Regions from separate parts of the Streptomyces sp. NPDC051987 genome, predicted to be linked through region 3. Evidence: riboswitches for the same ligand, from Rfam matches in the RefSeq annotation. Region 3 holds a riboswitch; each other region holds the start of a gene.
The links. Region 3 has a riboswitch for S-adenosylmethionine ahead of AB0M11_RS37370 (aminotransferase class V-fold PLP-dependent enzyme). Riboswitches for the same ligand answer to the same signal wherever they lie in the genome.

Region 1 (4,272 bases), on a different contig from region 3:
GCTGTCAGTCGGCGCGTGCTTCAGCTGGTCGCCAGTCGGACCATGTCCGCCTGCGGCCCCTTCTGGCCCTGCGAGATCTCGAAATCGACCCGCTGACCCTCTTCCAGGGTGCGGTAGCCGTCCATCTGAATCGCGCTGTAGTGGACGAAAACATCCGCACCACCGTCGACCGCGATGAAGCCGTACCCCTTCTCCGCGTTGAACCACTTGACGGTGCCCTGAGCCATGCCTAACTCCCCTATTACTGGCCCTTGCACAGATCCACACTTCGCGGATCCGGGTCAGACCTCACCCCCCATTGGTTGGGGGCGTGCGCCGGAACGCGTCGACCGCGGCTGAATGTATCTGTCCAACTGCCGTCTGCAACAGGTCAATCGGACGAGAATTCTGGACGGAAGGGGTCCGGAATGTAGCAAGAATTCGGCCGAATTCAGGGCAAGTCGGGCCCCACAAAGGCCACAAAAGCCGCATATAACCCACGCACTTTGGCTACTTCTTGCCGGGCCTGCGGTGTCGAATACAGGGCCCCCGACCTGGAGATCGGGACCGCGTTCCCCAACTGTACCGCGCTCAACCACACAGAATTGCCCCCTCCGCTTCTCTCACGGAGGGGGCAATCAAGTGAACAGTCGGTGAGGGCCATTACCGAAGGTAATGTTCGGTCATTCGGCCATCACGTCACGAGAGGGGCCAGGTCAGCCGCCGGCCACGGCCGGGATGATGGAGACGCCGGCGCCGTCGGGCGTGGCGGTCTCCAGGCCCTGCTCGAAGCGGACGTCGTCGTCGTTGACGTACACGTTGACGAAACGGCGCAGCTTGCCCTGGTCGTCGAGGACGCGCGCGGAGATCCCGGTGTGGTTCTTCTCCAGGTCCGAGATGACCTCGCCCAGGGTGGTGCCTTCTGCGGTGACTTCGGCCTGACCGCCGGTGTAGGTGCGCAGGATGGTGGGGATGCGAACGGTGACGCTCACGTTTTTGACCTCCGGTCTGGGCAACGCCCTAATTCTCGGGGACTCAGGCGAGCCCGGCCGCACGGAAAGACTCCAGATTCGGGCGAATGGTGGCGGTGAGCCCGGTGCCCGCGACCGCGTCCAGCGTCTTCAGTCCATCACCGGTGTTGAGTACAACGACCGACTTCGCCGGATCAATCAACCCATTCTCAATGAGCTTTTTGGTGACTCCAACCGTCACCCCGCCGGCGGTTTCCGCGAAGATTCCCTCGGTCCGCGCGAGCAGCTTGATGGCGTCGACGACCTGCTCGTCGGTGACGTCCTCCACCGCACCGCCGGTACGGCGCGCGACGTCCAGGACGTACGGCCCGTCGGCCGGGTTGCCGATGGCCAGCGACTTGGCGATGGTGTTCGGCTTCTGCGGCCGCACCACGTCGTGGCCCGCCTTGTAGGCCACCGAGACCGGCGAGCACCCCTCGGCCTGGGCGCCGAAGATCTTGTACGGCTTGTCCTCGACCAGGCCGAGCTTGATCAGCTCCTGCAGACCCTTGTCGATCTTCGTGAGCTGCGAGCCGGAGGCGATCGGGATGACCAGCTGGTCCGGGATCTCCCAGCCGAGCTGCTCGCAGATCTCGTACGCCAGGGTCTTGGAGCCCTCCGCGTAGTACGGCCGCAGGTTGACGTTGACGAAGCCCCAGCCCTCGCCGGCCGAGTCGCCGATCAGCTCGGAACAGAAACGGTTCACGTCGTCGTAGTTGCCCTCGATGCCGACGAGCTCGCCGCCGTAGATCGCGGCCATGACGACCTTGCCCTGCTCCAGGTCGTGCGGGATGAACACGCACGAGCGGAAGCCGGCGCGGGCGGCGGCGGCACCGACCGCGCCGGCCAGGTTGCCGGTGGAGGAGCAGGAGAGGGTGGTGTAGCCGAAGGCGCGGGCGGCCTCGACGGCCTGGGCGACGACGCGGTCCTTGAAGGAGTGCGTCGGGTTGCCGGAGTCGTCCTTCACGTACAGCCCGCCGGTCACCCCGAGCTCGCGGGCCAGGTTGTCGGCCTTGACCAGCTTGGTCCAGCCGGGGTTGATGTTCGGCTTGGTCGCCACGTCCGCCGGGACGGGCAGCAGCGGCGCGTAGCGCCAGATGTTCGTGGGGCCCGCCTCGATCCGCTTGCGGAGCTCCTCGGTGTCGTAGGCCGAGAAGTCGTACGCGATCTCCAGCGGGCCGAAACACTCCTCGCAGGCGAACACCGGGCCGAGCGGCACCCGGTGACCGCACTCGCGGCAGCTGAGGGCAGCGGCGGGACCGAGGTCGACGGTGGAATCCGTGGTGCTTGCAACAGTCTGCACAGCCATGTGAGGCGAGGCCCTTTCTCCTCATCTTCCTCACGACGCATCTCGCCGTGAGACGGATTTGGCACCTTCCCTAGCCGGGAGCCTCGCGGACGATCGACACTGACCGGCGATCTACGAGAACCGACTGGAGGGTTGCCGGGGCTTCATCGGGCCGTTTCCCTCTGCCCCTCTGGATGAGCTGTATGCGGTTGTCGGCGCCGGACGACCCAGGACATGCGATGGTCATCGGCGTTGTTCAAGACTGTAACCGAAGGCCAGGACAGTTGAGAGAGTCGTCCGAACCGCGAGATGGATCACACCCCGTCGTGTGACCGTGACAGTGAGGAGCCGCTGACCGTGCTGGAAGAAGTCGAGCGCTGGCTGGCCACCCGCTCCTGGTCCGTGACCGAACGTCCCCTGCACCGGGTCATGGCCGCCAAACGGTCCTCCGGGCAGACGGTCAGCGTCGTGCTGCCCGCGCTCAACGAGGAGGACACCGTCGGCGACATCGTCGCGATCATCCGTCACGACCTCATGCAGCAGGTACCGCTCGTCGACGAGATCGTGGTCGTCGACTCCGGCTCCACCGACCGCACCGCCGCCGTCGCCGCGGCGGCCGGCGCCCGCGTCGTGCACCGCGACGCGATCCTGCCCCGCATCCCCGCCGTCCCCGGCAAGGGCGAGGTCCTCTGGCGCTCCCTCCTGGTCACCACCGGGGACGTCGTCTGCTTCGTCGACGCCGACCTGCGGGAGTTCTCCTCCGACTTCGTCACCGGCATCGTCGGCCCGCTCCTCACCGACCCGGACGTGGACCTGGTCAAGGCGATGTACGACCGCCCGCTCGGCGGCGCGGCCGGACAGGGCGGCCGGGTCACCGAACTGATGGCCCGCCCGCTGCTGAACATGCACTGGCCCCAGCTGGCCGGCTTCGTCCAGCCGCTCGGCGGCGAGTACGCGGCCCGCCGCTCGCTGCTGGAGCAGCTGCCCTTCCCGGTCGGCTACGGCGTGGAGCTGGGCATGCTGGTCGACGCCCTGCACCTGGTCGGCCTCGACGCCCTCGCCCAGGTCGACGTCGGCGTCCGCAAACACCGCCACCAGGACGGCCAGGCGCTCGGCCGGATGTCCGCCGCGATCTACCGCACGGCGCAGCTCCGGCTGGCCCGCGGCCACCTGATCCGCCCCTCCCTCACCCAGTTCGAGCGGGGCGAGGACGGCTTCGAACCGCGCACGTACTCCGTGGACACCGAGGAACGCCCGCCGATGGTGGAGATCACCGAGTACGCCGAGCGCCGGGTGGCGTGACGTCGCCGCTGACGCCCCCGCCGACGTCGTGGCCTGACGTCGCCCTACGGCCGTATACGGCGGCGCGTCGGACGCCGCCGTACGTTTGAGCGTTTACGGGCCGGGCTAGGTTCAGGCGTATGGCTTCTCCCATGGCTTCCACCGGCGGTGCCGAGGTGCTGGTCGCCTCGAACCGCGGCCCGGTCTCGTACGAGCTGCGCGACGACGGTTCCCTGCACGCCAGGAGGGGCGGTGGCGGACTGGTCTCAGGACTGTCGGCCATCGGGCCGGACGCGAACGCGGTGTGGGTGTGCGCGGCGCTGAGCGACGGCGACCGGGAGGCGGTGCGGCGGGCCGAGGGCGGCACGCTGCCGGCCGAGGACACCGGCGGCCAGCGGGTCCGGATGCTCGACATCGACGCGGACGTGTTCTCCGACGCGTACAACGGCATCGCGAACTCGGTCCTCTGGTTCGTCCACCACATGCTCTACCAGACCCCGCTGGAGCCGGTCTTCGACGCGGAGTTCCGCCGGCAGTGGGGTGCGTACCAGGCCTACAACCGCGCCTTCGCCGAGGCGCTGGCGCAGGAGGCGGGACAGGGCGCGGTGGTGGTCATCCAGGACTACCACCTGGCCCTGGCCCCGCGGATGCTGCGCCGCCTGCGCCCCGACCTGCGCATCGGCCACTTCTCCCACACCCCCTGGGCGCCGCCGG
Region 2 (4,272 bases), on a different contig from region 3:
CTGCCTGCGCGGACAGTGCCGTGTCCAGCGAACTGGCGGGCAAGTGGTAGAAGTTGCCCAGCTGGGAGGAGAAGGAGCTGCGCAGGATGTCCGGGTCGGCGCGGGTCACGTTCCCCCACACCACGTCGAAGTCACCCGACTGGAGCGTGGTGGCGAACTGGGTGACCGGGAGCTGCTTGAGCACCACGTCGATACCGACAGCCTTGAGCTGCTGCTGGACGAGTTCCAGCGCGGGCTGGTTGGTGGCCGCGTTGGGGAACCAGCTGACGGTCAGGGTGAGCTTCTTGCCGTCCTTGGCGCGGATACCGTCGCTGCCCGCTTTCCAGCCGGCCGCATCCAGCAGCGACTTCGCCTTGGCCGTGTCGAGCGCGAGGTCCGCGGAGAGATCGGTGTAGTCGGGCGTGGTGTGCGCCAGGACGCTGGTCGCCGGCCGGGTGCCGGTCGGGAAGACCGTGTCGGCGATCTGCTTGCGGTCGATGGCGGCCGAGATCGCCTGACGGACCTTCGCGTCCTTCAGCAGCGGCCGGGAGTTGTTCAGCCCGAGACCGAACACCACACCGGGGTTGGCCCGGCTCTGGAGGGTCACCTGGCCGCCCTTCAGCGCTGCCTCGTTGGCCCTGCCGACGCTGCTGATCGCGTCCACCTGCCCGGACTGGAGACTGCCGGCCCGCACCCCTGCCTCGGGCACGACCTTGAACACCAGCTTGTCCAGGTAGGCCTCGCCCTTCTTCGACCACAGCGAGGAACCCCAGTCGTACCCGGTGCGCTTGCCCAGGGTGATCGACTGGTTCTGCACGTACTGCCTCAGCACGAACGGCCCGGATCCGACCACCCCGTCGCTGCACTTGCGCTGCGGGCTCTTCTTGACGCTCGCCGAGGACTCGATCCCCAGCGAGTGGGTCGAAGTCGCCTGGAGGAACTGGGCGTTGGGCTGCTTGAAGGACACCTTCACGGTGAGCGGGTCGACCACCGTGGTGCTCTTGACGCCGCTGAGATAGCCCTCGGCGAGAGTGCCCAGGGCGCCGAGGTTCGGCACCGCGTCGAAGTTGTCCTTGACCACCTGCGCGGTCAGCTTCGAGCCGTCGCTGAAGGTGACGCCCGACCGCAGGTGGAACGTGAACGTCGTGGCGTCGGCGCTGATGTCCCAGCTCTTGGCGAGCCACGGCACGATCTTGCCGGTCTTCGGGTCCTGGTCGGTGAGGGAGTCCACGGTCTGGCGCACCGAGTAGATGGTGTCGTTGCTGCCGACCTGCTGCGGGTCCACGCAGCCGGCGTCGGATCCCACCGCGAAGGTCAGGGTGCCGCCGGACTTCGCCTGGCCGCTTCCGCCGCCGGAGCCGTCGCCGCCCGAACCGCACGCGGTCAGCAGGACGCTGGTGATCAGGAGCGCGGCCAGGGGCGCCCATCGGGAAGGTCCGAAATCCGGAAGTGCAGTCACGGAGGTCTTTCTCCTACTCGTGTCACCGGGGCACGACCGCGCACGGACGTGCGCAGGCATGACGGCGTGTGCGGCCCGGGCGGATCCACTCCAGCCGGGGATGCGCTGTGCAGACAGGGAGTTGGCATGCGGACGACACCGGTGACCGGTGGCGAGAGGGAAGGACGGCGCGCAGGGGCCGGGGCCGGTGACGGATGTCAGCCGGCGGCAGCCGGGCCGGTCAGGCCCGACAGAGGCAGCTGGTCGAGCGCTTCAGATCGATGTGGCGCCGGCGGGGGAGGCAACGGGGTCATCGCTGTGTCGCATACCGAACCTCCCCGTCTCCGGCCCCGGTCACGGGGCCACGCGCTTGCGGGAGTCGTCGGTGACCCCGCCGGGCTTTCACCTGGAGCACCCCACCGCGCGGGAGGGTTGCCGGTCAGCGAGCCAGGGCTTGACGCTGACACTCAATGCCGTTGGTGATGCTACGGATCGGTTTTGTCGTACGTCAATGCCGCGAGTCGACGCCCTCCTCGGGAGGACGGCGTCGTCAGGCCGGACGAACGGCAGGCTGCGCCCGGGACGGCTCGGGCCTCGAACCAGTCTCGGTGTGGGAGCGTGCCGGTGGAGACGCCGACGCCACCGTGTGAACCAGCCGAAGGAGAGCCGCCCATGACCACGTTCCCGACCGCACCGTCCGTGCGGACCACCCCCGAGGGCCTGTTGTGGGAGCCGAGCGAGCGCTGGGTGCGCGGCCGCAAGGGCGACGTCACGGTCGTCGACAGCCGTCACCCCGTCCTGGTCTGGGAACCCGGCGTTCCCGTACCGCTGTACGCGTTCCCGCACGCCGAGGTCCGCCAGGAGCTCCTGCGTCCCGCGGCGAACCCGCCGACCGGCACGCACACCGGCTCGCGGATCTTCTACGACGTCGAGGTCGACGGCGAGCTGCTGGAGAACGCCGCCTGGACCTTCCCGGCCGCCGACCTGGCCGGCCACATCGCCTTCGAGTGGTTCCGGCGCGTCGGGCGGGGCCTGGACCACTGGTACGAGGAGGAGGAAGAGATCTTCGTCCACCCCCGTGACCCGCACAAGCGGGTGGACGCCATCCCCAGCAGCCGTCACGTCGTGGTCGAGATCGACGGCACGGTCGCCGCCGACACCCGCCGGCCGGTCCTGCTCTTCGAGACCGGCCTGCCCACCCGCTACTACATCCCACGCGAGGACGTCCGCCTCGACCTGCTCCAAGCCACCGACCACCACACGGCCTGCCCGTACAAGGGCACCGCCGAGTACTGGTCGTGGCGCGCAGCGGCCGCCGTCCCGCCCAACGTCGTCTGGAGCTACCCGGACCCGCTGCCCGCGGTCGGCGCCGTCCGGGGGCTGCTCGCCTTCTACAACGAGGCCGTCGACATCACTCTCGACGGCGAACGGCTGCCGCGCCCGGTCACCCGTTTCAGCGGCACGCTCGCGTGGCGGCCGCGCGTCGCGGGAACGTGAGACCTGTGGGGAACTCATCGACCGGCGGGGTGGGCCTCTGCTCACCTCACCTTCCATGACCCCGCGCACGGTCCGCCCCGGCGGCTGAGCCGTTCCCGGCCCCCGGCCGGTGCGCGCCGAAGCCGTCCAGGGGGAGCGGGGCAGAACTCGTCGCAGGGGCACCGTCGCGGCCCCCGCCGACCGCTACGTCCGGCGTGGCCGTTGCCCCGCCGACGACGTGCTCAGCCCGCCCGGCGTCGCTCGGGGACGGAGCGGTGGGTGAGGCGGGCGCGCAGGCCGAGGTGGTCGCGCAGGGTGGTGCCGGTGTACTCGGTGCGGTCTCGCCGGTGAGGTCGGTGGAGTGCACGCGTCCGCGGTCGAGGTGACGGCTCGTGGCCACCGACCGGATGACCGCGTCGTCCTCCCGCGAGTTCCACAGGGTGCGGGCCACCTCGACGCCGTCCCGGGACTCCCTGGCCCGCCCGGCCGAGATGTGGTCCAGGGAGGTCAACCGGCTGGAGACGTGTAAGGGTTCGGCATTGCATCGGCCGCCCCCACGGGTCTCGAGACCGGGCGGCACGGCCCGCACCGCCCGCGCGCACCGCAGCTCGGCCGCACGCCCGGCGCCGACACTGGATCGGCGCGCCGGGAACCGCTCGATTGAAACCGTTCAATCCTGTACGGCCCGCGCTCCGCGCAGGGCTCCTTCGCGCACTGACCCGAACCAGCCGTGTCCCTGAATCGCCGCCACAGCGATTGACCCCCGCCTCGCCCGGCTCTACGGTACCCACGCCCCTCTAGATTGAATCGATTCAAGCACTGAGTCGTGCCACCCCGGAGTGAGGAGAGCAGATGATCAGCAGGAGGAACATGCTCGCGGGCGCCGCCGCCACGGTCGCGGCGGCCGCCGTCGACGGCGCGACGGCAGCGACGGCCTCGGCCGCCGGACCGCCCCGGACCCAGGCACGGACACGGCCGGACGCGACGCTTGCCGGGCTGAGCGTGGCCGCGCCGACCGTGGAGTACGTCCCCAACCCCCTCGGCCTCGACGCCCGACGCCCCCGCCTCAGCTGGCCGTTGCTCTCCGACCGGGTGGGCGCGCGGCAGAGCGCCTATCAGGTCCGCGTCGCCACCACCCCGTCGGGGCTGGCGCGCCCGGACGTCTGGGACAGCGGGAAGGTCGTCTCCGGCGACTCCGTCCTCGTGCCGTACGCGGGTCCCGCGCTGCAGTCCCGGACGCGCTACCACTGGTCCGTGCGGGTGTGGGACGGGGACGGCCGGGTCTCCGGCTGGAGCGCGCCCGCCTGGTGGGAGACCGGGCTCATGGACACGGGTCAGTGGACCGCCGAGTGGATCTCCGCACCGGCGAGCCTCACCGA
Region 3 (4,272 bases):
ACCACCCAGATCAACCCGATCTGGGCCATGGGCCCCTACCGTCCGGACCAGGTGTCCACCGGCGCCCAGCCCGACTGGTACATGGGCTTCGCCGAGGGTCTGATCCGCTACATGCCCGGCTGGGAGATCAACTTCTGGGGCCACACCCTGGTCCTGGGCGTCTTCATCCCGCTGATCCTGTTCGGTGTGGTCCTCGCGGCGATCGCGGTCTACCCGTTCATCGAGTCCTGGGTCACCGGGGACAAGAGCGAGCACCACATCCTGGACCGCCCGCGCAACGCCCCGACCCGCACCGCCTTCGGTGTGGCCTGGGTGACCGTGTACATGGTGGGCCTGGTCGGTGGTGGCAACGACCTCTTCGCCACCCACTTCCACCTGTCGATCAACGACGTGACCTGGTTCGTCCGGATCTTCTTCTTCGCCGGACCGGTGATCGCGTTCATCGTCACCAAGCGGATCTGCCTGGGCCTGCAGCGCCGGGACCGCGACAAGGTGCTGCACGGTCGCGAGACCGGCATCATCAAGCGGCTGCCGCACGGTGAGTTCATCGAGGTCCACGAGCCGCTCTCGCAGGAGCAGCTGCACACCCTCACGGCGCACCACCAGTACGAGCCGGCGCAGATCGGCCCGGCGGTCGACGAGAACGGTGTCGAGCGCAAGATCAAGGGTTCCGAGAAGCTCCGCGCCAAGCTGAGCAACGCCTACTACGGCGAGGACAACCAGATCCCGAAGCCGACCGTCGAGGAGTACAAGGAGATCACGAGCGGCCACGGCCACCACTGATCGACGGCGTCGCCACGCCACGGTCGAAGGGCCCCCGTCCGGTGTACGGACGGGGGCCCTTCGCCGTGCCCGGAGCTGGATAGGGTGGGCCCTGGACACCGGTTACTTCCCGTACGACGATCAGGAGCGGCCTCATGAGCGCTGTGACCCCCGCTGGAGGCGACACCGCGGCGGGCCGTTCCTGGCCCGAGGTGCTGAACGCGCTGCTGTACGGCCAGGACCAGAGCGCCGACGCCACGGCCTGGGCGATGGACCAGATCATGCGCGGCCAGGCCACCGACGCCCAGATCGCGGGCTTCGTCGTGGCCCTGCGGGCCAAGGGCGAGACCGTCGAGGAGATCAACGGGCTGGTCCGCACGATGTACGAGCACGCCAACGTCATCGAGGTGCCCGGTCGCACGGTCGACATCGTCGGGACCGGCGGTGACGGCGCGAAGACGGTGAACATCTCCACGATGTCGGCGCTGGTGGTGGCCGGCACCGGGGCGAAGGTCGTCAAGCACGGCAACCGCGCCGCGTCCTCCGCGTCCGGGGCCTCGGACGTCCTGGAGAAGCTGGGCGTCAATCTCGACCTGACCCCGCGGCGGGTCGCCGAGGTCGCCGAGGAGGCCGGCATCACCTTCTGCTTCGCCATCAAGTTCCACCCGGCGCTGCGTCACGCGGGCGCCGCGCGCGGCCAGTTGGGCATCCGCACCGTCTTCAACATCCTCGGCCCGCTGACCAACCCCGCGCAGGTGCGGGCGCAGGCGGTCGGCGTCGCGGACCCCCGCATGGCACCGGTCGTCGCGGGCGTCTTCGCGGAGCGCGGCAACTCCTCCCTGGTCTTCCGCGGCGACGACGGCCTCGACGAGCTGACGACGACCGCCACGTCCCGGGTCTGGACCGTCCGCGACGGCAAGGTCACCGAGGAGACCTTCGACCCCCGTGACGTCGGCATCGACCTGGTCCCCGTGGAGGCCCTGCGGGGCGGCGACCCGTCGTACAACGCGGAGGTCGCCCGCAGGCTCCTGGACGGCGAGCGGGGCCCCGTACGGGAGGCGGTCCTGCTGAACTCGGCGGCGGCCCTGGTGGCCCTGGACCCGGGCGCTGGAACCTTGGCCGAACAACTGCGGGCCGGCATGGACCGAGCGGCCGAGTCGATCGACTCGGGCGCCGCGAAGCGGGTGCTTGAGCGCTGGGCAGCCGCGACGAACAAGTAGGAGGCACGGCCGACGGGGCGCAGACGCGGTCCGGCACCGCCGGGCCCCGCCGTCGTCGTCGAACGCCCTTGCGGCGGAAAGAGGGAGATCGGCGCCGTCCGAGGGCTGAGGCGCGGTACGGCACCGCCGGACCGCGCCGTCGTGGCTGGTCGCCGTTGCGGCGGGAGAGAAACCCGGCGCCGGTGCCGGTGCATCGGCCGACGTGGACCTTTCTTCTCCGCCGCAACGGTGCCCAACCACACGCGGCCTTCCCGGCGGTGCCGAACCGGCCTCGCCCCTGTCCCGTCATCCGGACACGAGTTGCGCGGCGGCGATCACCTCACCTACTTTTCTTCCCAGGTCATGAGTGACAGTCATGAGGCCCCGGCCGACTGTCCGGCAACCCTCCGTCCGTGGCGGGGTGCCCCGGGTGAGGACCAGGTCGTGGGCAGCGAGGTCCACGGCAAGCGCGGACCCCTCGTACACCAGGGGTCCTGGTCGTCGAGGAGCCTTCCGTGAGCAAGCGAATGCGATAGGGCCGCTGAGCCCCGCCTCCGCGTTTCCCTTTTTCTCCACTGCCGCTGCTTGAGCGCGTCCGCTCGCACGGCGGATTCCACCTGTTCTCACGGGAGTTCACCCATGTCCGTCTCCACCGCTGCCACCGCTCGCACCCTTTGCGCCCCTCTGCCCGTTCTCGGCCGGGATGTCACCGTCCCGCTCGTCACCGGCGGCGAGGTCGCCTACGCCGCGCTCGACTACGCGGCCAGCGCCCCCGCCCTCCAGCGGGTCTGGGACGACGTCGCGGCCTACGCCCCGTACTACGGCAGTGTCCACCGCGGCGCCGGCTACCTCTCCCAGCTCTCCACGGACCTCTTCGAGAACGCCCGCCGGACCGTCACCGAGTTCCTCGACTGCCGCCCCGACGACCAGCTGGTCTTCACCCGCTCCACGACGGACTCCCTGAACCTCCTGGCCCGCGCCCTCCCCGCCGACTGCCAGGTCTTCGTCTTCGAGACCGAGCACCACGCCTCCCTGCTGCCCTGGCAGGACGCCCGGGTCAGCTACCTCGACGCCCCGCGCACCCCGCAGCAGGCCGTGGCGACCCTGGAGCGCGCCCTCGCGGACCGCGACCCGCAGGGTCCGGCCCTGGTCTGCGTGACCGGCGCCTCCAACGTCACCGGCGAGCTGTGGCCGGTGCGCGAGCTGGCCGCCATCGCGCACGCGCACGGCGCCCGGATCGTCCTGGACGCCGCCCAGCTGGCCCCGCACCGCCCCCTCTCCGTCCGGGACCTGGACGTGGACTGGGTCGCCTTCTCCGGCCACAAGCTGTACGCCCCCTTCGGCTCCGGCGTCCTGGCCGGGCGCGCCGACTGGCTCCGGGCCGCCGAGCCCTACCTCGCGGGCGGCGGCGCCAGCCGCAAGGTCACCCGGCGCGAGGACGGGGGAGTGGCCGTGGAGTGGCACGACAGCGCCGCGCGGCACGAGGCCGGCTCGCCCAACGTCATCGGCGCCTACGCCGTCGCCTCCGCCTGCAAGGCGCTCACCGATGCGGGCTGGGACACCCTGGTCGCCCGCGAGGAGCACCTGATCGCCGAGATCCGCGCGGGCCTCGCCGAGGTCCCCGAGGTCCGGGTCCTGTCCCTCTTCGGCGACGACGCCCCGCGGGTCGGCGTGATCAGCTTCGTGGTGGAGGGCTGGAACAGCTCCCACTTCGCGGCCGCCCTCTCCGCCGAGTACGGCATCGGCGTCCGCGACGGCCTCTTCTGCGCCCACTCGCTGGTGCGGACCCTGCTGGGCTCCGACCCCCAGACCCAGGGCGAGTGCGGGGCGCCGGAGGCGGCACCGGGCGAGAAGTCCCTCAACGCCGTCCGGGTGAGCTTCGGGGCGGGGACGCCGGACGAGCACGTGGAGCGCTTCGTGAACGCCGTGAAGCGACTGGTCACCGACGGCGCCCAGTGGACGTACCGCACGGAGGAGGGCCGCTGCGTCCCGGCGGTGTGATCCAGACCGACCTCAGGGGCAGCGCCCCGTCAGGGGCGCGGGGAACTGCGCGCTCAGCCACGGCGGACCCGCAGGGGACCACGATGCTTCGTGCCCGGCTACCGGCCGGTGGGGGCCGGTCGCGCAGTTCCCCGCGCCCCTTCGGGGCCCTAGCTGTCCAGGCCGATCGCGAACGCCGCCTCCAGGTCGTGCTGGGAGTACGTGCGGAACGCGACGTGCGTGTCCGTGGCCTCCACGCCGGGGATCTTGCTGATGGAGCCGGGGATGACCTCGGCCAGGTCCTCGTGCTGCCGCACCCGCACCATGGCGA

Region 1: another riboswitch for S-adenosylmethionine. It lies ahead of thrC (threonine synthase); the one in region 3 lies ahead of AB0M11_RS37370 (aminotransferase class V-fold PLP-dependent enzyme).
Region 2: another riboswitch for S-adenosylmethionine. It lies ahead of AB0M11_RS06140 (putative leader peptide); the one in region 3 lies ahead of AB0M11_RS37370 (aminotransferase class V-fold PLP-dependent enzyme).

The regions. Positions count from the first base shown of each region.
Region 1 covers NZ_JBFAXI010000003.1:41,741-46,012, forward strand. Annotated here, with positions in the region: gene AB0M11_RS02175 (cold-shock protein) at 21-227, opposite strand; gene AB0M11_RS02180 (MoaD/ThiS family protein) at 696-971, opposite strand; gene thrC (threonine synthase) at 1,015-2,298, opposite strand; SAM riboswitch class I at 2,317-2,478, opposite strand; gene AB0M11_RS02190 (glucosyl-3-phosphoglycerate synthase) at 2,635-3,579, shown strand; gene AB0M11_RS02195 (trehalose-6-phosphate synthase) at 3,711-4,272, shown strand, end outside.
Region 2 covers NZ_JBFAXI010000007.1:114,993-119,264, forward strand. Annotated here, with positions in the region: gene AB0M11_RS06135 (ABC transporter substrate-binding protein) at 1-1,438, opposite strand, end outside; partial or broken gene AB0M11_RS06140 (putative leader peptide) at 1,659-1,712, opposite strand; SAM riboswitch class IV at 1,779-1,892, opposite strand; gene AB0M11_RS06145 (DUF427 domain-containing protein) at 2,090-2,914, shown strand; gene AB0M11_RS06150 (alpha-L-rhamnosidase) at 3,746-4,272, shown strand, end outside.
Region 3 covers NZ_JBFAXI010000122.1:5,482-9,753, forward strand. Annotated here, with positions in the region: gene AB0M11_RS37360 (cytochrome bc complex cytochrome b subunit) at 1-783, shown strand, start outside; gene trpD (anthranilate phosphoribosyltransferase) at 918-1,982, shown strand; SAM riboswitch class IV at 2,321-2,437, shown strand; gene AB0M11_RS37370 (aminotransferase class V-fold PLP-dependent enzyme) at 2,601-3,962, shown strand; gene AB0M11_RS37375 (Lrp/AsnC ligand binding domain-containing protein) at 4,112-4,272, opposite strand, start outside.